One region of the Shewanella zhuhaiensis genome, then DNA from elsewhere that is predicted to be linked to it. Evidence: predicted binding sites of a transcription regulator. Region 1 holds the regulator's gene; each other region holds the start of a gene.
What was found. Region 1 encodes sigma-54, which starts transcription at its own class of promoters, with help from an activator protein. Its sites were predicted from a motif close to GTTGGCACGNNNNTNGNNT; they were not measured.
Positions count from the first base shown of each region.

Region 2: a site for sigma-54 is predicted at 3,051-3,069, ahead of MJ923_RS19125 (YccF domain-containing protein). Genes of this name have one in related genera too.
Region 3: a site for sigma-54 is predicted at 2,298-2,316, ahead of flgF (flagellar basal-body rod protein FlgF). Genes of this name have one in related genera too.
Region 4: a site for sigma-54 is predicted at 1,619-1,637, ahead of fliE (flagellar hook-basal body complex protein FliE). Genes of this name have one in related genera too.

Region 1 covers NZ_JAKUDL010000006.1:54,882-60,450, reverse strand. Annotated here, with positions in the region: gene rapZ (RNase adapter RapZ) at 1-802, opposite strand, end outside; gene ptsN (PTS IIA-like nitrogen regulatory protein PtsN) at 799-1,242, opposite strand; gene hpf (ribosome hibernation promoting factor) at 1,245-1,532, opposite strand; gene MJ923_RS15850 (RNA polymerase factor sigma-54) at 1,563-3,047, opposite strand; gene lptB (LPS export ABC transporter ATP-binding protein) at 3,162-3,893, opposite strand; gene lptA (lipopolysaccharide transport periplasmic protein LptA) at 3,890-4,450, opposite strand; gene lptC (LPS export ABC transporter periplasmic protein LptC) at 4,437-4,994, opposite strand; gene kdsC (3-deoxy-manno-octulosonate-8-phosphatase KdsC) at 4,991-5,539, opposite strand; gene MJ923_RS15825 (KpsF/GutQ family sugar-phosphate isomerase) at 5,539-5,569, opposite strand, start outside.
Region 2 covers NZ_JAKUDL010000010.1:43,680-49,248, forward strand. Annotated here, with positions in the region: gene MJ923_RS19110 (mechanosensitive ion channel family protein) at 1-1,306, opposite strand, end outside; gene MJ923_RS19115 (hypothetical protein) at 1,686-1,859, shown strand; gene MJ923_RS19120 (pyridoxal-phosphate dependent enzyme) at 1,937-2,893, opposite strand; gene MJ923_RS19125 (YccF domain-containing protein) at 3,105-3,512, shown strand; gene MJ923_RS19130 (substrate-binding periplasmic protein) at 3,531-4,289, opposite strand; gene MJ923_RS19135 (cytochrome-c peroxidase) at 4,585-5,569, shown strand, end outside.
Region 3 covers NZ_JAKUDL010000002.1:61,982-67,550, forward strand. Annotated here, with positions in the region: gene flgC (flagellar basal body rod protein FlgC) at 1-34, shown strand, start outside; gene flgD (flagellar hook assembly protein FlgD) at 60-788, shown strand; gene flgE (flagellar hook protein FlgE) at 823-2,184, shown strand; gene flgF (flagellar basal-body rod protein FlgF) at 2,353-3,096, shown strand; gene flgG (flagellar basal-body rod protein FlgG) at 3,109-3,897, shown strand; gene flgH (flagellar basal body L-ring protein FlgH) at 3,910-4,584, shown strand; gene MJ923_RS05855 (flagellar basal body P-ring protein FlgI) at 4,596-5,569, shown strand, end outside.
Region 4 covers NZ_JAKUDL010000002.1:76,952-82,520, reverse strand. Annotated here, with positions in the region: gene fliF (flagellar basal-body MS-ring/collar protein FliF) at 1-1,193, opposite strand, end outside; gene fliE (flagellar hook-basal body complex protein FliE) at 1,230-1,565, opposite strand; gene MJ923_RS05915 (sigma-54-dependent transcriptional regulator) at 1,684-3,024, opposite strand; gene MJ923_RS05910 (sensor histidine kinase) at 3,017-4,084, opposite strand; gene MJ923_RS05905 (sigma-54 dependent transcriptional regulator) at 4,188-5,569, opposite strand, start outside.

The DNA of each region.
Region 1 (5,569 bases):
AGTTGGCAAAACGTTTGGCCAGCTGGTCGGCAATGTATACCGAGCGGTGCTGACCACCGGTACAACCTATGGCGATGGTCAGGTAACTGCGGTTGTTACGCTCCAGATGCGGCAGCCAGGTTTCCAGCAGGTTTTCGATTTGCCAGATGTACTTGTTGACCAGTACCTGACGCTCCAAAAACTGCTTCACTGGCTCATCCAATCCGGTCATCGGCCGAAGGGCTGGCTCCCAGTGCGGATTTGGCAAGAAACGGGCGTCGAACATAAAGTCGGCCTCGGTGGGCATGCCATGCTTGAAGCCAAAGGATTCAAAGATGATCACCAGCTCTTTGTCGGTGCGCCCCAGCAGAATTTGCCGGACGGCATCGGCCAGCTCATAGACGTTCAGATTGGAGGTGTCTATGTAGTGGTCCACCAATTGCGACACAGGCTCAAGCAGTTTGCCTTCGAGTTTGATGGCTTCCTGAAGTGACACTTTGCTGCGTGACAATGGATGCAGACGACGGGTTTCGCTGTAGCGTTTCAGCAGCACCTTATCGCTGGAGTTGAGGAAGAAACTGGTGAGCTCAACCCCTGGCGGCAGTTTGGCAAGCTCCTGTTCCAGCGCTTTTTCCTGCTCAGGCATATTGCGAATGTCGATACTGATGGCGACCTTGTCGCTGCTGCCTTTGAGCTGCTCCAGTAAGGGGCCCATCAGGGTCAGCGGCAAGTTATCGACGCAGTAATAGCCGAGGTCTTCCAGTACCCGCAGGGCAACGGATTTCCCTGAGCCGGAGCGGCCGGAAACGATGACGAGTTTCATCCTGTGATTACCTGGTAGAGTTCCTTTTCATCATGGCTTTTACGCAGTTGCTTCAACACTTGCTTGTCGTTGAGCTTTTCGGCCATGGCTGCCAGGGTACTCAGATGCTGTTGGCATTGGTCAGATGGCACCAACAGCGCGAACAGTATGTCCACCGGCTGTTTGTCGATGGCATCGTAGCCAATGGCTTCTTCGCATTTGATGAGTACGGCGAGAGGTTTGTCGATACTACCCAGGCGACCATGGGGAATGGCAATGCCATTACCAATGCCGGTGCTACCCATTTTTTCACGGGCCAGCAGGCTTTCAAAGATCTCTTGGGAAGAGAGGGAAGGGTACTGGGCTGCGGCGAGATCGCTAATCAGTTCCAGTACCTTTTTCTTGCTGCCCGGAGTGGCACAGCTAGTGCACTCCGGCGCCAGGATGGTACTTAGTTCCATCGTTAATGTTTGGTCAGTTTCTCTTTGTGTTTAATTACCTGACGGTCCAGTTTATCAATCAGGGCGTCAATGGCGGCGTACATGTCTTCATGTTCTGAGGTGGCGAATACTTCGCCTCCGTTGAGGTGAAGCTTGGCTTCTGCGATTTGCTGCAATTTCTGAACATTGAGAACAACGTGCACATTATTGATCTGTTCGAAATGGCGTTCAAGCTTGGAGAATTTACTCTCTACGTAGTCGCGCAGTGAGTCGGTGATTTCGATGTGATGCCCTGTCAGGTTGATTTGCATAGACACTTTCCTCCAATGACCTCGGTTGGGTTACAAACTCTTACGCTGATTCGACGGTGGTATCAGCATCGCCTCTCGGTATTTGGCGATGGTGCGTCGGGCAACGTTGATTCCTTGTTCCGCCAGAAGTTCTGCCATCTTGCTGTCGCTTAACGGCTTCTTCTGGTTTTCCGCTGCAACCAGCTTTTTGATAAAGGCGCGGATTGCAGTAGAAGAGCACTCTCCGCCATCTTCGGTTCCGACATGGCTGGAGAAAAAGTATTTCAGTTCAAAGATACCCCGCGGGGTATGCATGTACTTTTGAGTGGTGACCCTGGAGATGGTGGATTCGTGCATTTCCACCGCCTCGGCGATATCGTTGAGCACCATGGGTTTCATGGCCTCTTCACCGTACTCAAAAAAGCCCTGCTGGAATTGCACTATGCAGTTGGCCACCTTGAGCAGGGTGTCGTTGCGGCTCTCCAGACTCTTGATAAACCACTTGGCCTCTTGCAGATGGCCTCGGATAAACTGGCTGTCTGACTGATTGCGGCTGGTGCGCGCCAGCGCTGCATACTGCTGATTCACACTCAGTTTAGGCATGCAATCCGGGTTCAGCTCCACCACCCAGCGACCATTCTTTTTGCTCACCGACACGTCAGGGATCACGTACTCTTCCTTGGTGCTGGTGACGTTCTCGCCCGGACGGGGATTCAGACTCTGGATCAGCACTATGGCGTCTCTGAGTTCTTCTTCCTTGAGGCGGGTTTTCCGCATCAGGGTGCGGAAGTCGCGGTTGGCAATCAGGTCCAGATGCTCACGGATAAGCAGCTTGGCGTTATCCAGATGCGGCGTATCAGCGGCAAACTGCCCCAGCTGGATCAGCAGGCACTCGGCCAAATCCCTTGCTGCAACACCAATGGGATCGAAGTGTTGAATGCGCTTGAGCACAGCCTCGACTTCGTCCAGCTCAACCTCTTCATCGCCCACGGCCTCGAGGATTTCATCCAGGCTTTGGGTCAGATAGCCCTTTTCGTCAATGGCATCAATGATAGCGGTGGCAATGGCCAAATCGGTATCCGAAAAAGGGGTGAGATTTTTCTGCCATTCGAGGTGTTCGTACAGGCCTTCGCTGGTTTCGCCCTGAAATGGCATGTCGTCGTCGCGACTGATGCCGGGGCCGGCAACCGGAGCGGCGGTGAAGACTTCATCCCAGGTAGTGTCCATGGGCAGTTCATCCGGCATGGATTCCTGAGTCACGGCTTCGGAGGTTTCTACCGAAGCGGAATCACCTGCGCTGGCTGATACTGAGCCTTCATCGAATTTGTCGTCGAACTCTTTGTCGCCGCCATCGGCATCGTACTGATCGCCATCGAGGCGATCATCGTCCATTTCCAGCAGCGGATTGGCGTCGAGGGCTTGTTGAATTTCCTGTTGCAGTTCAAGCGAGGAGAGTTGAAGCAGACGAATGGCCTGCTGCAACTGTGGCGTCATGGTGAGTTGTTGTCCCAGTTTGAGCTGGAGCGACGCTTTCATCGTACTGCGGATCCTTCACTAAATAATTCAGGTAGAAAGCTTTTATCTATCAGGTTCTTCGGCCAATAGCCACCCTGATTTACCGGATATGAGACGGTAGGCTTTGTTGTTTAACTATAGCCTGAATTGCTCACCCAAGTACACTGCACGCACTTGCTGATTGTCCAGGATCTCGGCAGGTGTGCCTTCGGCAATCAGGCTGCCGTGGCTGACGATGTAGGCTTTTTCACACACATCCAGGGTTTCACGCACGTTGTGGTCGGTAATAAGCACCCCAAGACCGCGGTTTTTCAGCTGTTCGATAATCTTTTTGATATCGATAACCGAAATGGGGTCAACCCCGGCAAAGGGTTCATCCAACAGGATAAAGCGTGGGTTGGCGGCCAGTGCACGGGCAATTTCCACCCGGCGACGTTCACCACCTGAGAGTGACATACCGGCGTTGTCGCGGATGTGGGTGATGTGGAACTCTTCCAGCAGTTGCTCGAGCAACTCTTCACGCTCATCGCTGCTGAGCTCTTTACGCATCTGCAGCACGGCCATGATGTTGTCGCGTACCGACAGCTTGCGGAAGATGCTGGCCTCCTGGGGCAGGTAGCCAATGCCTTTGCGGGCTCGCAGGTGCATGGGGTCGAGGGTCAGGTCATCGTCATTGATGTGAATACTGCCCTTGTCGCTTTGCACCAGACCCACCACCATGTAGAAGGTGGTGGTTTTACCGGCACCGTTGGGGCCGAGCAGGCCAACCACCTGACCGGTATTCACCGTGAGGCTGACATCTTTGACCACCTGACGGTTTTTGTAACTCTTGGCGAGGTTGCTGGCCTTCAGGGTCAGTGCCGTCATTGCTGCTTCTCTTTCTGGGGTTGAGGCTGGTCTTGCTCGCCTTTGTCCTGCAATTCCTGCTGGTAGTTCTCAGGTTTGATGATGGTGATCACCTGATCGTCTTTTTTACCGCTGCTTTGCGAGCTGAGCTGCTGCTTTTCGATGTCATAGACGATGGAGTCGGCGCTCACCTTACTGCCATCCTGCTCGACTTCAGCGCTGCCCTTAAGGCCCATGATGCGGCTGTCGATGTTGTAGCTGATTTCATTGGCGCTGGCCTGCACTGTGCGGCCATCTTCCACCTGCTGGCTGTAGGTGGCGGGCTTGCCCTTGGCGAGCAGAATGCGCTTGCCGGTCTTCTCATCTGTGTAGGAACTGAGCTCGTCGGCCTTGAGCACCAAACTACCCTGGGTCAGGGTTACCGGACCTTCGTAGACGATGCGTTTGTTTTTCAAATCGGCGTAGCTGTTGGCGGCCGCGATTTTCACTTCCTGAGTTAAATCGAATTTGGTGTTGGCCTGCGCCAGGGCGCTGCAGGTACACAGCAGCACCAAAATAAGCGACTTATTGAGGTTCATAGGTTCCCTTAATCTTGCTTAAAAGCTTCACTTCCTGCGCATTGAGGTCGGCATGCAGGCCGACGCCACTCATATGGAAGTTATTGCCGCTGATTAAAATTTCTTGTTCGGAAGTCAGGATCATGGTCTTGAGATCCAGCTCCAGATAACTGGTATTGAGCTGCCGCAGTGGCTCGTTGAAACTGATAGCTTCAATCAGCACGTCCTGCTCCAGCATGACTCTGTCGCTTGCTTTGTCCAGTCTGCCGATTTTGGCGCTGAGACGCCACTCGCCTTTACCATCTTGTGGAAACAAGGTGTACACCGGCTGGGTGAACAGGGTCTGGGCATCGCCGTCGAAGTGCTCCATGTAGGAAGCGCTTACCCGGCTTTCGAGTTTGCCTTCGCTATCGTAGCTGATGCTGCGAAGGTCGGTGGCCACATAATCGGGTTTTTGTACCGAAGCAGTAGGCTGGGGCTGGCTTGCCTTTTTGCTTTGCACCTGCCAATACAGCGCCAGCGCCGTACCAAACAGCAGGATAATAGCCAGGGTCACCCGGTTCATACGCTCATCCCATGGGCAGAGTCAAACTTGTCCTGGCTCATCAGCAGCAGGTCGGCAAGCTCGCGCAGGGCGCCGCGCCCACCCGGCAGGTATGTCAGCATATCGGCATTGCGGGCCACAAATGGATGGCCATCGGCCACACAAACCCCAAGGCCTACGGCTTTCATCACCGGCAGGTCGACCATGTCATCACCAATATAAGCCACTTCGGCCGGGCTGACGTTATACAGGCTCAGCAGCTCTTTGTAGGGGACAAACTTATCGTCGATACCCTGATAAATGTGTTTTACACCCAGCGCTGTCATGCGGTTTTGCACTATGGTGGAGTTGCGGCCGGTGATCACCGCCACTGCAATACCGGCGCCCTGCAGCGCCTTAACGCCATAGCCATCGCGGGTGTGGAAGGCTTTTAGCTCTTCGCCCTGATTGCCAAGATAAATGCGGCCGTCGGAAAAGACGCCATCCACGTCGCAAATCAGCAGCTTGATTTGGCTTGCCTTGTGCCAAATATCCTCGGCAATGGGGCCGTAGAGTCCTTCACGCATCAGATAACCCCCGCCTTGACCATATCGAGC
Region 2 (5,569 bases), on a different contig from region 1:
GGATTTTTTCGCGCTCGGAGATATTTTCAATCTCCATCTCAGCGAGCTTGGCATTGGGAATATGGATAACCGAGCGGTCCAGGGTTCGAATGCGGGTGCACCTTAAACCTATTTCCTCCACGGTGCCGCGCAGTGAACCAAGCTTACACAGATTCCCCACCTTGAGCGGCGCTGAAGAATACAGGGTCACAGTGCCGATAAAGTTCTCAATCGACTGCTTGGAAGCCAGCGCAATGGCAATGCCGCCAATCCCCATACCGGCAAGGATAGCGCCAACGTTAAAGCCAAGGTGCTGCAGCCATACCAGCAGCGCCAGCATCAACATCAGAATACGTACAAAATTGGTCAACGGCCGCAGCAGAGATGCCGCCTGTTTATTACCATTAGCCACCCAGCGCGCCCGCAGCAGGCTTTGCACCAGCCCAAGCAGCGCCCAAATCAGCCAAACCAGGGTGAGCATCAAAAACAGTCCTGAATCCAGCAGCTCCTTGGTCAGTACCGGCAAGGTGGTTTGCATCAGCGCCAGCTTGTTGACCAGAATTGCCAAAAAGAAGCGCAGTGGCCCGGTAATAATATGGCCAACCTCTTCTTTATGCTGCCAGTTGGTGCGCAGCAGCAACCAGCGGGCAATCCAGGTCACAGGGATCACCAGCAGCAGCGACGCGGTTAAAAAGGCAAGAACAAATGCCCACTCCCACAGGTTAAGCATAAACAGCCGGCCTTCAGGAATGTGGGCGATAAACCACTCAATCCAGGGGCCATAACCGAGCTTTTCATACAGCACCGGGATTTGCGAAACCGTGGCGTTGGAAACCTTCCACACAGCGCCGATGGTGGGGTCTGGCACCCGCTGCAAATAGAGGATGGCATCGTAATCGGCTACCTTAATACGGGCAAACATGTCGCGATAAGAAGGCAGGTTATCGGCGCTGTTGCCCTCGGGGGTGTCGTTGACGGTATCCAGGTCTATCCATAGGTTGCGGTCGATAATCGCCTGCAGATCCCGGGCATATCCGGGAGCCTTGGCCTCGTTCATACCATCAGGCAGAAAGCGCATATCCAGATAGCGGGCGGCCCGCTGATAGTCCTGATCCCAGGCCGATTTCAAAAAGCCCTGCAGGGCACCGCGGGGAGTATCCCGCTCCAGCTCGTCCCGATAGGGGTAGCGCTCATCAACCTCAGCCTCGATTCCGGCCTGCTCGCTGGACTTATCCAGCGCCTGCACCACGGTCAGCGTGCTGTTGGCAAACACCTGGGGCGCGGCAAGCAGCAGCAAAAATAACCAAGACCACCTTGTCCTGTTCATCGGGAAATTCCAGTCTGTGAAATAAACAGACTAAATATTATCACCAACAACGGGTTTTAACATCCTTGTAAGGGCATGTTTTCAATCAGGTTAAGCTGATAAACACTCAGCAATGCCGTATAAAAGTGCCGCGATCACAGAAGTTTCTCAATGCTGTCATGGGACTGTCACTCAAGGCTGCTCAAATGCAAGGCATACCAGCGGACGTATTGTTTTCTCTATTAACACTATCGTTCGCTGCTAACTTGAAATCCATAAAGCAATCCGTTAGTCTCGATGGTCCTCACAACCGTCTTTTGCAAACAATTGCTAAGGATATTTTATAGTTAGATTTGATTCGCCCCATTCAGGCGACATAAACAGATAAGGAGTGTGGCTTATGTCATACAAATTGGATGGCCATGAAATCAGCGTGGCATTCCCGGTAAATTCGATTTCACTCAACAAGACCTCTATCGCCTTCACCGATAAACACGGTAAGAACCGGCGAACCTTCTCAAAGCGCACCGAAGCGCTGAAGTTTATGAAGTGGCTGCTGAGCACCAACAAGTAAACTACCGAAACTGGAACGTCTCAATCCTCTCATTTTTCCGTTCCATTTCACCGATAGCCTGAGCTGGAAATACAATTTCACAGGTATTTTCCGGCCCAGGCCTTATTTTTTTCAAACCACTGCGGATATTTGCGCCTGTACCTGGCCGCCATGGACACATTGCCCCTAAGCCCGCCCTGATGCAAATAAAGCCAGGGCGCACGCTGGTCAGCACACATCGCATCAACCTGCATCAGCGTCTTTAACACCTGCAAGCCAAATGGGTCATATAGCAGTTCAAATTCAGTGCCCTGCGCCAACATCTGCCCCCAGATTTCAAGCTCGCAGAGCTTAAGCCCGGCGTAATGATGCTTGCCGCCAACCACCTGCGGATGCACAGAACTATCAGCAATAAGCTCACTGAACTGGGCACTTAGGTAAGCCTCATCGCCTACAACCGGACAGGTATACACCTTAATTTGAGGCGCAGCTTCGATAAAATATTCACTCAAATACAGTGCGGTGGTGCCAGTGCCTGAAGGGAGAAACACCCGAAACGCATCTATCTGTTGCCCATTAGCCCAGATGCAAAGCTCCTGGCCAAGTTGCCTCACCCCTTCCCTTGCCAAAGCGCAGCGCCCGCCCTCGGGCACATACAGGCACTGCGCACCATCCGGTGCCTTCAGACGCACTGTTTCGATGTAGTCTCTGGCAGACATGCCCTCGACAGGAACCGGCAACACCCTGGCGCCTAAGCCAAGGGCGCCACCATAGTTGCTGCCGGGGCTGGCATCGATGGCCTGGGCGATGTGGCTAACATAAAACTCGAGTTGCCAGCCCCTTTCATGGGCAAGCGCTGCCAGGGAAAACAGCGAGTTGGACTGGGGCGAGCCGTAGCCTATCAGAGTGGTCACAGCGGGGAAGTCGCCAGTTCTGAGCGATGCAAACTTACGCGCCTTGTTGCCACTGAAAGGCTCAGGCAAAAGGTCATCCCGCTTAAGCCACAGCGGGCGTCCAAAAAACGAAATCCGTTCGACCGGGCTTGGGCTGCTCATACACAGATTCTTGACACAGGTTACTGATGGCGCAGTGTACCCTTTCTCAGCTTCTCAGGCAGCTGCAATCCATGGTGAAAATCACCACTTTAAAGTGCGATGGACGACTCTCCCAAATCACAGCCGACATATCCTATTGAATTAAATGAATATAAATTTTGGCCTTGGTTTTGCTTATAAAATATATAACGACGTGTAACAAGGAGACTTTATGGGCGTTTTACGACTCATCTTTAACATCGCCTGGTTTATTCTGGGTGGCTTCGTGATGGGCCTTGCCTGGTGGCTTGCCGGCATTCTGTGCTTTATCAGCATTATCGGTATTCCATTTGGCCGCGCCTGCTTCGTGATTGGAGAACTGGCATTCTGGCCATTTGGACAGGATCATGTTTCCCGCAGAGAGCTGACCGGACTGGAAGATTTTGGCACCGGCCCTATGGGTATGGTCGGCAATATTCTCTGGTTCTTACTGTTTGGCATTTGGCTGGCTATAGGTCACATCACCCATGCGCTGGCGTGCTTTGTCACCATTATAGGTATTCCATTTGGTATTCAGCACCTTAAGCTTGCGCTTTTGAGCCTGACACCCATTGGCCGTACCGTGGTTGCCCGCGCATAAGCGCCCGGGCAGCTAGCGCTAATCCAGTTCTTCCGGCAGATGATCTGCCATTATCTCTGCCACATCAATCCGCTGCAGGCCTTCGTTAAAGATGGCCTGCCAGCGTCTTCCCTCCGGGGTATTCTTGAACGCGACATACAGATTCTTATTGGCCAGCAGCTGGCTGTTGAGCTGTACCTTGTCGGCAAGGGAGCCTAGCTTGGGCTGACGCAGCAAAAAACGCATCACGTACACATCAATCACAGCTGCATCTATTCTGCCCGCCGCCACCTTCTTGATGTTGTATTCATCTGAGGTCACCACCTCGGCTGGCTGCAAATCGTCGGCGATGGCCCTATCCAGCTCCTCTGTATTCACATAATCCTGCACCACCCCAAGTCGGTACGCACGTAAGTCCTTTACCGATACCCAGCTTATGGGGTATTTGCGCTGCTCAACCAAGCCAAGGGGGCTCATACCCATCGGCAAGGAAAACACAAACTCCACGGTGTCGTAGTAATACTCTGGGAAGTAACCCACGTAGGGCGTATTGTTTTGATGGGCCAATTTGACCGCGCGGCTCCAGGGATAAAAATCCACCTCTAACTGATGGCCCATGGCGGCAAAAGCCGCTTTGGCGACGGCGATGGATGCCCCCTCTGCAGGCAGATTCTTACCCGAATAAGGAGGCCAATGCAGTGAAGTGAGGCGAACCGTTTCGGCATACACCCAGCCCTGGCTTGCAATGCAGCCAGCAAGGATCAGCATGGCAAAGGCTAGTCGCCGGGGGGTAAACATGGTGGATGACGCTCAGAAAGCCAGTCTTTGGGTTGAGTATAGCAAGCTTTTTTCCGCCGATTGTGACAGCCAGAGCCCCTTCCTGAACGCTTTTATCGTTTGCAAGCAAAAGGCCTAAATGACAACACCATATTACTGCCAGCATTCGAGCCGAAATAACAGCGAGCAGATCACAGTTCAAGCATCCAAATATACGATAGAGGCAATCGTAATTTATTGTTTTTATTGAAGAGATACTTTCATTTACGCTCATCACAAATACCACAGTAAAAATATGGATATTAAGGAGTGTCATATGAAATTATCGCCCTTGTCCCTCGCGCTGCTCGCCTTACCGCTTTCCCTGTCGGTCGCAGCATCCGCCAGCAATGCCCCCGCTGAAGGCAGTTCACTTATCAGTCCGATTGACCCACCTATTATCAGCGCACCTGAGAAAGTCGAGCTTGGCAAAATGCTCTATTTCGAGCCCAGGTTGTCGATGTCAGGGTTTATTTCCTGCAACTCCTGCCACAACCTGTCCATGGGCGGCGTCGATGCCCTGCCCACCTCCATCGGCCACAACTGGCACCAGGGCCCCATCAATGCCCCAACTGTGCTGAATGCAGAATATGGCCTGGCGCAGTTTTGGGATGGCCGCGCCAAGGATTTAAAAGAGCAGGCTGGCGGCCCTATCGCCAACCCTGGTGAAATGGGCTTTACCCATGAGCTGGCGGTGGATACCGTTGCCTCCATGCCTGAGTACCGCGCCCGCTTCAAGCAGGCCTATGGCGATGACAAGGTTAATATTGACCGCATCACTGACGCCATTGCCGAGTTTGAAAAGACCCTGGTCACCCCCAACAGCCCGTTTGATAACTACCTGCGTGGCGACAAGGACGCCATTGATGCCGATACCAAAGCAGGCTATGCGCTGTTCCAGAGCAAAGGCTGCATCAGTTGCCACCAGGGCCCTGCGGTTGGTGGCACCATGTATATGAAGATGGGGCTAATCAAGCCATTCCACACCAATAACCCGGCAGAAGGGCGCAAGGCGGTCACCGGCAAAGATACCGATAAGCACGTATTCAAGGTGCCTACACTGCGTAATATCGAGCTTACCTACCCCTACTTCCATGACGGCAGTGTCTGGACCTTGGAGGAAGCCGTGAACACCATGGCCGATATTCAGCTTGGGCAGGCACTCAGCAAGGACGAAACCCGCCAGATGGTTGCCTTCCTGCGCGCTCTGACCGGTGAGCAGCCAAAAATTGAGATGCCCATTCTGCCGCCAAGTAACAACG
Region 3 (5,569 bases), on a different contig from region 1:
CATGCTGATGCAAACCCTGAGAATGGGCAAATAATCCGGTGGCGCTAAGGAGGTAAGCCGTGAGTTTTCTTAACTCTATTAATCAGGCCGCGGCGGCACAGTCTACCCAGAGCACCGGCAACCCGTTTTTGGACGGCGTGCGGCTTCAAAGTAAAGAAGCGGTACCCGAGGCCAAAAAGCAGGAGCTGACCCAGGAAGACTTTTTTGCGCTCTTGTCGCAGCAGTTGTCGATGCAGGACCCGTTCAAGCCGGTGGAAAACGACCAGATGATTGCCCAGATGGCATCATTCTCGACCGTGGATGGTATTGCCAAGCTGAACGACCACATTGTGAATCTCAATACCGTGATGACTTCAAGCCAGGCGCTGCAGGCATCCGGGCTGGTAGGGCAGAAGGTGCTGATCCCGTCGTCTACCGGCCATGTGTCCAGTGAAGATCCAACCGTGAAAGGCGTGATAAGTACGCCGTCCAAGATAGAAAGCATCACGGTGCGAATTGAGGACTCTAAGGGCCAGCTGGTCACCACCTACACGGTGGACGGCAGCGAAGGCGGCAATATCGATGTGAACTGGGATGGACTGGATGCCGAAGGCAAGCCCGTTCCAGAAGGAAACTACACCATCAAGGCCAGTGGCAAGGTCGATGGCAAGGCAGAGGAATTGCCTGTTTCAACCTATGCCCATGTGTCCAGCGTGTCACTGGGAACCGCGGCAACCGGCGCTATCTTGAATTTACGTGGCGTTGGTGGGATCAAACTATCGGATGTTCTGGCGGTAGCTGAAGGCTGAACCAGAATCAGGGGATTAGAGAGGTAACTGACTTATGTCTTTCAATATCGCACTCAGCGGCATCGCAGCCGCCCAGAAAGATCTGAACACCACGGCCAACAACATCGCCAACGTGAACACAACGGGCTTTAAAGAGTCCCGTGCCGAGTTTGCCGATGTGTATGCGGCGTCCATTTTCGCCAACAGCAAAACCCAGGTGGGTGGCGGTGTAACCACTACCCAGGTGGCGCAGCAGTTCCATCAGGGCAGCTTGCAGTTCACCAGTAATGCACTGGATATGGCCATTAGCGGCGGCGGCTTCTTTGTCACCTCTGCGGATCCATCCGCGCGCGACTACAGCTTTACCCGCGCTGGTGCCTTTAAGGTCGACAGCAACAATTACCTGGTGGATTCCTCCGGTAACTTCCTGCAAACCTTCCCGGTGGACAAGTTTGGTAACTCAACCTCGGTGAGCTTGACTACCACCCGTCCGGTGCAAATTCCTGACACCGCTGGTAGCCCTGTCATGTCAGAGAACGTGGGTATCGCGATGAACCTGAATGCCGGTGAGAAGACCAAGGATCCTGCCGCATTCGATCCGGACGACCCAACCACCTTCAACAACTCGACTTCATCGACCATTTACGACTCCCTCGGTGAGCCACACATTCTGACCACCTATTTTGTGCGTCCGAACGATGGCGCCTATACAGGTGAGAACAACTGGGTAGCTTACTATGCACTCGATGGTCAGCCGGTTAACATGAGCGGCGCTGCCGGCTCATACCAGGTTGATACCAATGGCGATGGTACCCCCGATGGCACAGCCAATGCCCAAACCACCGGCGGCTGGACCGGAGCGGTACTGACCTTTAACAGCACTGGTACCTTCACCGGCACTGACCCGGCCATTATCACTACCGAAGCTCTTGGGATCGGCGGTGCCGGGATTCTGGGCCCGGGTGCCGATGGCAGCCAGACAATTACCATTAACTTTGCCAATCCTACCCAATATGCATCGGCCTTCGAAGTGACCGAGCTGACCCAGGACGGAACTACCGTGGGCCGCCTGACCAACGTGGAAGTAGGTGAAGATGGTTTGATTAAAGCCGCGTACAGCAACGGCAGCACTGTGCCATTGGGCCGTGTTGCGCTGGTGCGCTTCCCCAACGAGCAGGGCCTGACTCAGGTAGGGAATACCTCCTGGAAAGAAAGCCTGGCATCGGGTACCGCTTTGGCCGGTGAGGCCAACAGTGGCACCTTCGGTTCCATTCGCTCAGCGGCGCTGGAGCAATCCAACGTGGATTTGACCACCGAGCTGGTTGACCTGATTTCAGCCCAGCGCAACTTCCAGGCCAACAGTCGGACCCTGGAAGTGAACAATACCCTGCAGCAAACTATTCTGCAGATCCGCTAAGCCAAATCCCCCTTTATTGCCGCCTTCGGGCGGCAATTTTTTGCCTGTGTTTTACCTTTCCGCAAGCCCAGTTTTCTTTGTTCCCGCCAATTCAAACGCTTAGTGGCCAATTTCTTGGCACGTAGTTTGCTTTTAAGCCGTTATGCTAATTCTTTGACGGAGCCCAGCGTGGACAAGTTTCTCTATATCGCCATGAGCGGTGCCAAGCAAAACCTCAATTCGCTGGCGGTGCGGGCCAATAACCTGGCCAACGCCAACACCGACGGTTTCAAGGCCGATTTGGAGCAGTCCCGTGCCATGCAGGCCTTCGGTGAAGGCTTGCCAACCCGGGTGTTTTCCATGACAGAAAACCCGCAGGCGAGCTTCCGTCACGGTCCGATTAACGCCACTGCCCGGGATCTGGATGTTGCCGTGAAAGGTGATGGTTGGATAGCCGTGGAAGATGCCGACGGCAATGAGGCTTACACCCGCGCAGGCAGCCTGAAATTTGACGAAACCGGCCTGCTGACCAACTCACAGGGACGACCTGTGATGGGTGATGCCGGCCCCATAGTGCTGCCGCTGCCCATCGACAAGGTGGAAATCGCCCAGGATGGCACCATTACTGTCCGGCCACAGGGCGCTACTGCCGAAGTGGTGGAAGAGGTGGCCCGTATCAAGCTGGTTAATCCCGGCAATCAAAACCTGATGCGCGGTGACGATGGCCTGTTCCGTCTGATGGATGGCACCACTGCACCGCTCGATGAAGCCGTGGCACTCGAAAGCCGCGCCGTGGAAGGCAGCAACGTTAACCCCGTCGAAGAGATGGTGGCCCTGATTGATATCCAGCGGCAATTTGAGCTGCAGGTAAAAATGATGAAAACCGCAGAAGAAAACGATAAGGCTTCTGCTCAACTCGTACGCATTGGCTAAGGAGACAGGATTATGCATCCCGCATTATGGATCAGTAAAACTGGCTTAGATGCACAGCAAACGGATATCGCCGTGATATCCAACAACGTCGCCAACGCCAGTACCGTCGGCTACAAAAAAAGCCGCGCCGTGTTCGAAGATTTGCTTTACCAAACAGTGAATCAGGCCGGTGGTATCAGCGCCTCCAACACCAAGCTGCCCAATGGTCTGAACATTGGCGCCGGTACCAAGGTGGTGGCCACCCAGAAAATGTTTACCCAGGGCAACATGCTCACTACCGACAATGCACTGGATCTGATGATTGAAGGTCCGGGCTTTTTCGAAGTGCAGCTGCCCGATGGCACCACCGCCTACACCCGTAACGGTCAGTTCTCGTTGGATGACACCGGCCAGATTGTGACCCCAGGCTCAGGCTATGTGCTGCAACCTGCCATCACCATTCCGGACAACGCCACCAGTATTACCGTATCGGCAGAGGGTGAAGTGTCGGTGAAAACCCCCGGCGCCGCCGAAAATCAGGTGGTTGGCCAGCTGACTATTTCAGACTTTATCAATCCGTCCGGCCTCGACCCCATCGGGCAGAACCTGTATCTGGAAACCGGTGCCAGCGGCACCCCCATTCAGGGTACTGCTTCGCTGGATGGCCTGGGTGCCATTCGTCAGGGGGCGCTTGAAACCTCCAACGTGAACGTGACCGAGGAACTGGTCAATCTTATCGAAAGTCAACGCATCTACGAGATGAACTCCAAGGTTATCTCTGCAGTGGATCAGATGCTGGCTTACGTGAACCAGAATCTGTAAGGAGTCTTGGCCATGTTTAGGACCTTGCTGCTTGGCGCTGCGTTGGTACTGGCCGGTTGTGCCAGCACCGACAAAAAGCCCATCCCCGACGACCCCTATTTCGCACCTGTCTATCCCGAAGAGGCGCCGGTGGCTCTGGAGCCAACGGGTTCCATCTTCATGGACTCTCAGGCGGCAAGCCTCTACACGGACATTCGTGCCCACCGGGTGGGTGACATCATCACTGTGGTGCTGACCGAATCGACCCAGGCAAGTAAAAGTGCCAACAACGAGATTAAAAAGGGCTCGGATTTAACCCTCGACCCCATCACCGCCATGGGCGGCCCGATAACCATCAAGGGCAGCCCGATAGACCTTGGCTACAAGGACAGTATGAACACCAAACGTGAGGCCGATGCCGATCAGAGCAACAGCCTCAGGGGCAATATCTCGGCCCATGTGATGCAGGTGCTGGCCAACGGCAATCTGGTTATTCGCGGTGAAAAATGGATAAGCATCAACAATGGCGATGAGTTTATCCGCGTCACCGGGGTTATCCGTGCCCAGGACATTACCCCTGACAACACCATTCAATCGACCCGGGTGGCCAACGCGCGTATCCAGTACAGCGGCACCGGCACCTTTGCCAACTCCCAGAACGTCGGATGGCTCAGTCAGTTCTTCCTGAGCGACTGGTGGCCCTTCTAAGGAGCAGTATCATGAAGATTAGACTTCTGTTGGCGGTGGCCCTGATGGCCATGGTGGTTCCGGCCAAGGCCGAACGTATTAAAGACATAGCTGCAGTGCAGGGTGTGCGCAGCAACCAGCTGATTGGTTATGGTCTGGTGGTGGGTCTGCCGGGCACCGGTGAAAAAGCAAGCTATACCGAGCAAACCTTTACCACCATGCTGAAAAATTTCGGCATCAACCTGCCATCCAACGTTAAACCCAAAATCAAGAACGTAGCGGTAGTGGCGGTGCATGCCGACATGCCCCCCTTTATCAAGCCTGGCCAGACCCTGGATGTGACTGTCTCCAGCATAGGTGAAGCTAAGAGCCTGCGTGGCGGTACCCTGCTGCAAACCTTCCTCAAAGGGGTGGATGGCAATATTTATGCGATTGCTCAGGGCAGCATGGTCGTAAGTGGCTTCAGCGCCGAGGGGCTGGACGGCTCCAAGGTTATCCAGAACACACCCACAGTGGGCCGTATTCCCAACGGTGCCCTGGTTGAACGTGCTGTGCCATCGGCCTTTGCCAACGGCGATTTTCTGACATTCAACCTGCACCGTGCGGACTTTTCCACCGCCAAGCGCATGGCCGATGCCATCAATGATTTACTTGGTCCGGACATGGCACGTGCCCTGGATGCGGCGTCTATTCAGGTGTATGCCCCGCGGGATGCCTCGCAGCGGGTTTCCTTTCTGGCAACCCTGGAAAATATTGAAGTGGAGCCTGCGGATGAGTCGGCCAAGATAATCGTTAACTCCCGCACCGGCACTATTGTGGTGGGGCAGAACGTCAAGTTGCTGCCGGCCGCGGTGACTCACGGTGGCCTGACCGTCACCATCGCCGAGAATCAACAGGTTTCTCAGCCCAATGCGCTGGCTGGCGGCGATACCGTGGTGACCGATCAGAGCACTATCGATGTGGCGCAGGACAACCGCCGGATGTTCCTCTTTAACCCCGGCACCAG
Region 4 (5,569 bases), on a different contig from region 1:
TCGGCCTCAGTGCGGGGCACGCGGCTCACCTGACCTTCGCCATTGGCATCGCCGGCCTTGAAATCCACGGCTACTGACACACTCACCCGGCGCACTGTGCCAATCTGTTGACGGGTGTGGCTGATGGTGGTGTCTAGCTCATAGTTACGGGTGGCTTCGCGGTGAGAGTTACCGTTGGCCTGCTGTTGATCCTGCGCTTCTTTCAGAGTCTGGGGAATGTTCGACTCCATCGGCGGCTGATTGGACAGGGCGCCGGGGATCCCCATGCTGCCTTCACCTGTGCTCTGGGTTTCCAGGGTCATTTCACTGCGAACGGCGGGCAGATCAGGGTTAAAACGTTTGGCGGTTTGCTCCACGGCGGTAAAGTCCATGGTCACATCCACCTGGGAAGTAAAGTTTTCCGGCCCGAGGATGGGCATCAGAATAGCGTCTACCTTGGCGCGGTATTCGGCTTCTTTTTGCTTTACCAGTTCAAGCTCACGGCGGGCACGGGCAGAAACCCCATCCTGACTACCTGAATTGAGCAGGCGGCCGTTGGAGTCGGTCACTGTCACCCGGGTAGGCTCAAGCCCCTGCACCGCAGAAGCCACTATGTCCACTACGGCATCCACTTCTTCCTGACCGAGGCCGCCACGGCGCACTGTCACCACCACGGTGGCGCTGGGCTTGGACTTGTTGCGGGCAAACACGTTCTCTTTTGGCAGCGCCAGAATCACCTTGGCGCGGCTGATGCTTTTAAGCTCTTCAATGGCACGGGCGAGGTTTTGCTCCTGGCTGTGCTTCAGGCGCGCCTGCTCCATACGCTGGCTGACACCAAAACCCATGTCCTGGGTCAGGAAGTCTTTCTCACTGCCGGAAGCGGCATCGACACCGGCGCGACTCAGCAGCAGACGGATATCCTGGTATTTGTCTTCCGGCACCCGCAGCACATCAAAATCCACCTTGTAGGGGATCTTATTTTTATCGAGTACGTCGAGCACCTGGATCATCTCCTGGGCTTCAAACTTACCCAGCGGACGGTATTCAGGCTCCTGCGCCCACATCATCACAAACACCGCCAGCGCCAAACAAATGGCCAGAGCGAGGATCATGGTGATCTGGCGCATCATGTCGGTGCCGCCGAAGCCGCCCAACACGCCGGACTTGTTTTCCTGTTGTACACCGCTCATACCGTCGTCGGTGCTCACAATCATATCAGTGCTCACGTTGGTTATCCTTCAATGGCCGACTTAGACGGGCATACTCATGATTTCTTTGTAGGCTTCCACCAGCTTGTTGCGCACCTGCACCGTGGCTTCGAAAGCCACACTGGCTTTTTCGCGGGCAATCACTGTGTCGGAAAGGGTAACGCGGGTGTCGCCCATTTCCAGGCGGGTGGCAAGGCCTGAGGAGGTTTGCTGCAGTTCATTGACCTGGCCCACAGCCTGGGCCAATAAGCTGGCGAAATCGGCGCCGCTGGTGTTACCCACCTGACGAAGGGGTTGCAGCTCCTGGCCACCGAGGGGGCTGATTTCGCTGCGCAGTGCCTGCATTTCCTGCATAAATGAAGTTGGACCTATTTGCATATCCTGCTCCCTTCGCCATGAATTTGACGGGATTAATCTCTGTAACAGGTGTAAAGCAAAAGGCTTGCCAAAAAACAAAAAAAGCAGGCCAAGCCTGCTTTTTTGCTGATTTTACCGCCTAAGCCGGCAGCTGAATGCCCATTTCCCGCATTCTGGCCATCTTGTATCTCAGGGTGCGGGCACTTATGCCAAGCTTTTCGGCAACCAGCTTGCGGCTGCCACGGCACTGACTGAGGGTTTCAAGAATAATCACGTGCTCCTGCGCCTTAAGCTCATCGCCAAGGCCCTCTGGCTCAGCGCGAGCCACAGGTTCTTCCTGGGCAATCTGGGTCACATCCATGGCGTCAATAATGATGTCCTGGGCCGAAATCAGCTCGCCGGCAGACAAGATCAGTGCCCGCTGCACCACGTTATCGAGTTCACGCACATTGCCCGGCCAGCGGTGCGCCAGCAGGCGCCGACAGGCCGACTCATCCAGCTCAGGCACTGAGGTACCGAGCTTTTCCGCATGGCGGCCAAGCAAGTGGCGCGCCAGTGGCAGAATATCTTTGGGGCGTTGATTCAGCGCAGGCCAGGCCAGCGGAAATACGTTGATGCGATAGTACAGGTCTTCGCGGAAATCACCGCGCTCGGCCATGGCCTTAAGTTCACGGTTAGACGTAGCCAATACCCGCACGTCCAGCTTGATGGTCTTGCGGCCACCGAGACGCTCGACTTCACGCTCTTGCAGCACCCGCAGCAATTTAGCCTGCAGACCCAGATCCATTTCTGAAATCTCATCCAGCAGCAAAGTGCCACCCTGGGCCTGCTCAAACTTACCCGGACAGGCCTGATAGGCGCCGGTAAAGGCGCCCTTTTCATAGCCAAACAGGGTGGCTTCGAGCATGTTCTCTGGAATGGCGGCACAGTTAATTGCCACAAAAGGCCCATCGGCCCGTAGACTGTGGTTGTGGATATAGCGTGCCAGCACCTCTTTACCCGAACCGGATGGCCCGAGGATCATCACAGAGGCATCGGATTTAGCCACGCGGCCAGCCAGCGCCAGCAGCGCCAGGCTTTTCTCGTCCGCCACCACAGGATCGCCCTTGTCGGCGTTTTGTGGCAGGTAACGGGTCACCTGATTGAGCAGCACTTCCGGGGCGAAGGGCTTGGCAAGGTAGTCCACGGCGCCCAGTTTAATGGCACTGACGGCGCTGTCGATGGTGGCGAACGCCGTCATCAACAATACCGGAATTTTGGGATGATGTTGTTTGAGGTAAGCCAGCAGGCCCATGCCGCCGATACCTTCCATCTGCACGTCGCTTATCACCATATCAAAGCGCTGATCTTTGAGTGCAATAATCGCCTCTTCTGCACTGGCGGCCGCCTGGCAGTCGAACTGCGACAACATCAGGGTGTCGAGCAGTGCCTCACGCAACGAGGCATCGTCCTCAACCAGCAACAGTTTGCCTTCAGCCATGGCGAACCTCCTCGGCATGGGTAATCAGTGGAAATTTAAGCATGACACTGCAGCCACGATTAGCCGCGCACTGCATTTTGAGCTCGCCGCCGTGGTTGCGTACCACGGTTTGCACCACGGCCAGTCCAAGGCCTGTGCCCTGGCTTTTGGTGGTAAAAAACGGCTCCATCACCTGGGACTCGGTACCGGACTCCAGCCCCTTGCCATCGTCCACCACCGCCAGCATCAAGGCGTTATCGCGCACGCTGCCGTGGAGCAAAATGTGTTTGGCTCCGGCCTCGAGGCTATTCATCACCAGATTATTGATGGCAGAGCTGAGCGCGCTCTGGCTTGCGGCCATCAAGACACCGCCGGTTTCATCCTGCAATTTCACTGCGCAGCCGCGGGACTCGGCAATGGGTGAACAGCTGGCCACCACAGGCGCAAGAATATCCTCAAGCACCATAGGCTCCATAGGTGCTTCCACCTTACCGCGTGCCATCAGCAGCATGTCATTGACCTGGCGCTCGAGCTCATTCAATCGGTCCACCAGCTTTTGCTGGAACTTGCTCCGGGCCTCATTGTTCAGGCGCGGACTGCCAAGATTGGCGGCGTAAAGCAGCGCGGCAGAGAGCGGCGTACGAATTTGATGTGCCAGAGTCGCCACCATCTTGCCAAGCGCCGACAATCGCTGCATGTGCGCCAGATTGCGCTGCAGCAGCCGGGTTTCGGTCAAATCGGTCAGCACAATCAGCTGACCGCGCTCCAGCGGCGTAATCGCGAGCTTCACCCGGCGACCATTTTTAAGGGACACTTCGTGGCCATCGTCATCCTGAGGTGAGAAGGCGCGGCTTATCACATTGATCCAGCGCTCGCCTTCCAGCGGCCGCTCCAGTAAGGAGGCCGCCACCGGATTAGCCAGGGTGACTATGCCTTCTTCATTGAGAATGACCACGCCGGATGGCATGGCTTCGAGGATATGAGCCATTTGCTCAGACGACGCCGATACGCCGGCGTTCACCTGTTTCAGGCGAGCCTGCGGCGGAAATTCGGCAATCTTGGCTAAAGCTTTGGCTGACATACGCACCCCGTCAAAAAGTCGTTGTTAACGGGGTGGATGCAGATAGTGTGCCAGAGTGGCACCAAGGGAAAGGGGCGTAAATCCTTTTACTTAAAGTGTGAGATTAATCCTTACTCATTCCATACTTACGCATTTTTTCCACAAGCGTGGTTCTGCGTATTCCCAACATTTCAGCCGCCCTGGCCACAACGTTGTCTTGCTGCTCCAGTGCTTGACGGATCATATCGATTTCAAGCTCTGCCAACAGATCCTTCAGGTTTACCCCCTCCGGAGGTAACTCACTGGGGAAACGGGTCTCGGGGATTTCAACCGGCTCGTCGTCGTTGAAAATCGACGCCAGTGCATCCCGCTCCAACATTTCCTCACTGACTTCAACACAGTATTCAGGCACATCAATATGACGATATTTAACCGGCAAGTCGTTAACGTCAACCAGGCCGCCCGGATACAGGATTGTCAGCCGCTCAACCAGATTCGACAGTTCCCGTACGTTACCGGACCAGTCGTGTTCTTTAAGCGATTCAATGGCACGCTGAGTAAAGCGCACCTTGCCACGGCCTTCGTTGAAGACCCGGCTTACCAGCTCCTGCAGCAGCAGTGGAATATCTTCTTTACGCTCGCACAGCGCCGGCATTTCGATAGGGAATACGTTAAGGCGATAGAAGAGGTCTTCACGGAACTCGTTTTCTTCAATCATCTTTTCAAGATTTCTGTGGGTAGCTGCCACCACACGCACATTGGACTGGATGGGCTTGCTGCCCCCTACCCGCTCGAAAACCCGCTCCTGCAGCACCCGCAGCAGTTTTACCTGCATGGCAAGCGGCATGTCGCCAATTTCATCGAGGAACAGGGTGCCACCTTCGGCGAGCTCAAACCGGCCTTTACGGGCACTGATGGCGCCGGTAAAGGAGCCTTTTTCGTGACCAAAGAGTTCACTTTCAAGCAGTTCGGGTGGAATAGCGCCGCAGTTAACCGGAATAAAGGGGCCATCACGGCGCTCAGACAGGTAGTGAATATTGCGGGCCACCACCTCTTTACCGGTACCGGACTGCCCCAGCACCAGCACAGTGGCGTCAGAAGGCGCAACCTGGTTAATCAGGTGACGTACATTGACGATGCCATCGCTGCGCCCTACCAGGCTTCTGAACAGCTTGGTTTGGTTACCGCTGGTAGGTACGTCCGGGCGCTTCATCTGGCCAAACACCTGACAGAAATGCAAAAGCTCGGTCAGCTGTGGATAGTTGAAGGGCTCCTCTATGGTACCAATCAGGTTACCGGAGACGGTATCGATATCGCCAAGCAGCAGGATCGGCTGCCACGGCAGCTGGGCAGCCAAGGCTTTGACTTTTTCCAGGGGAAATTCGTTAAGGTCGGCAATCAGAGCCCGAAAGCGGGTCTCTTTAACCTGATCTTCCACGCCGGAAGCGACTTGGAACACCAGCTGTTCGCCTAAAAATTCAAGAATGCAGGAAAGACGGGTCAAAC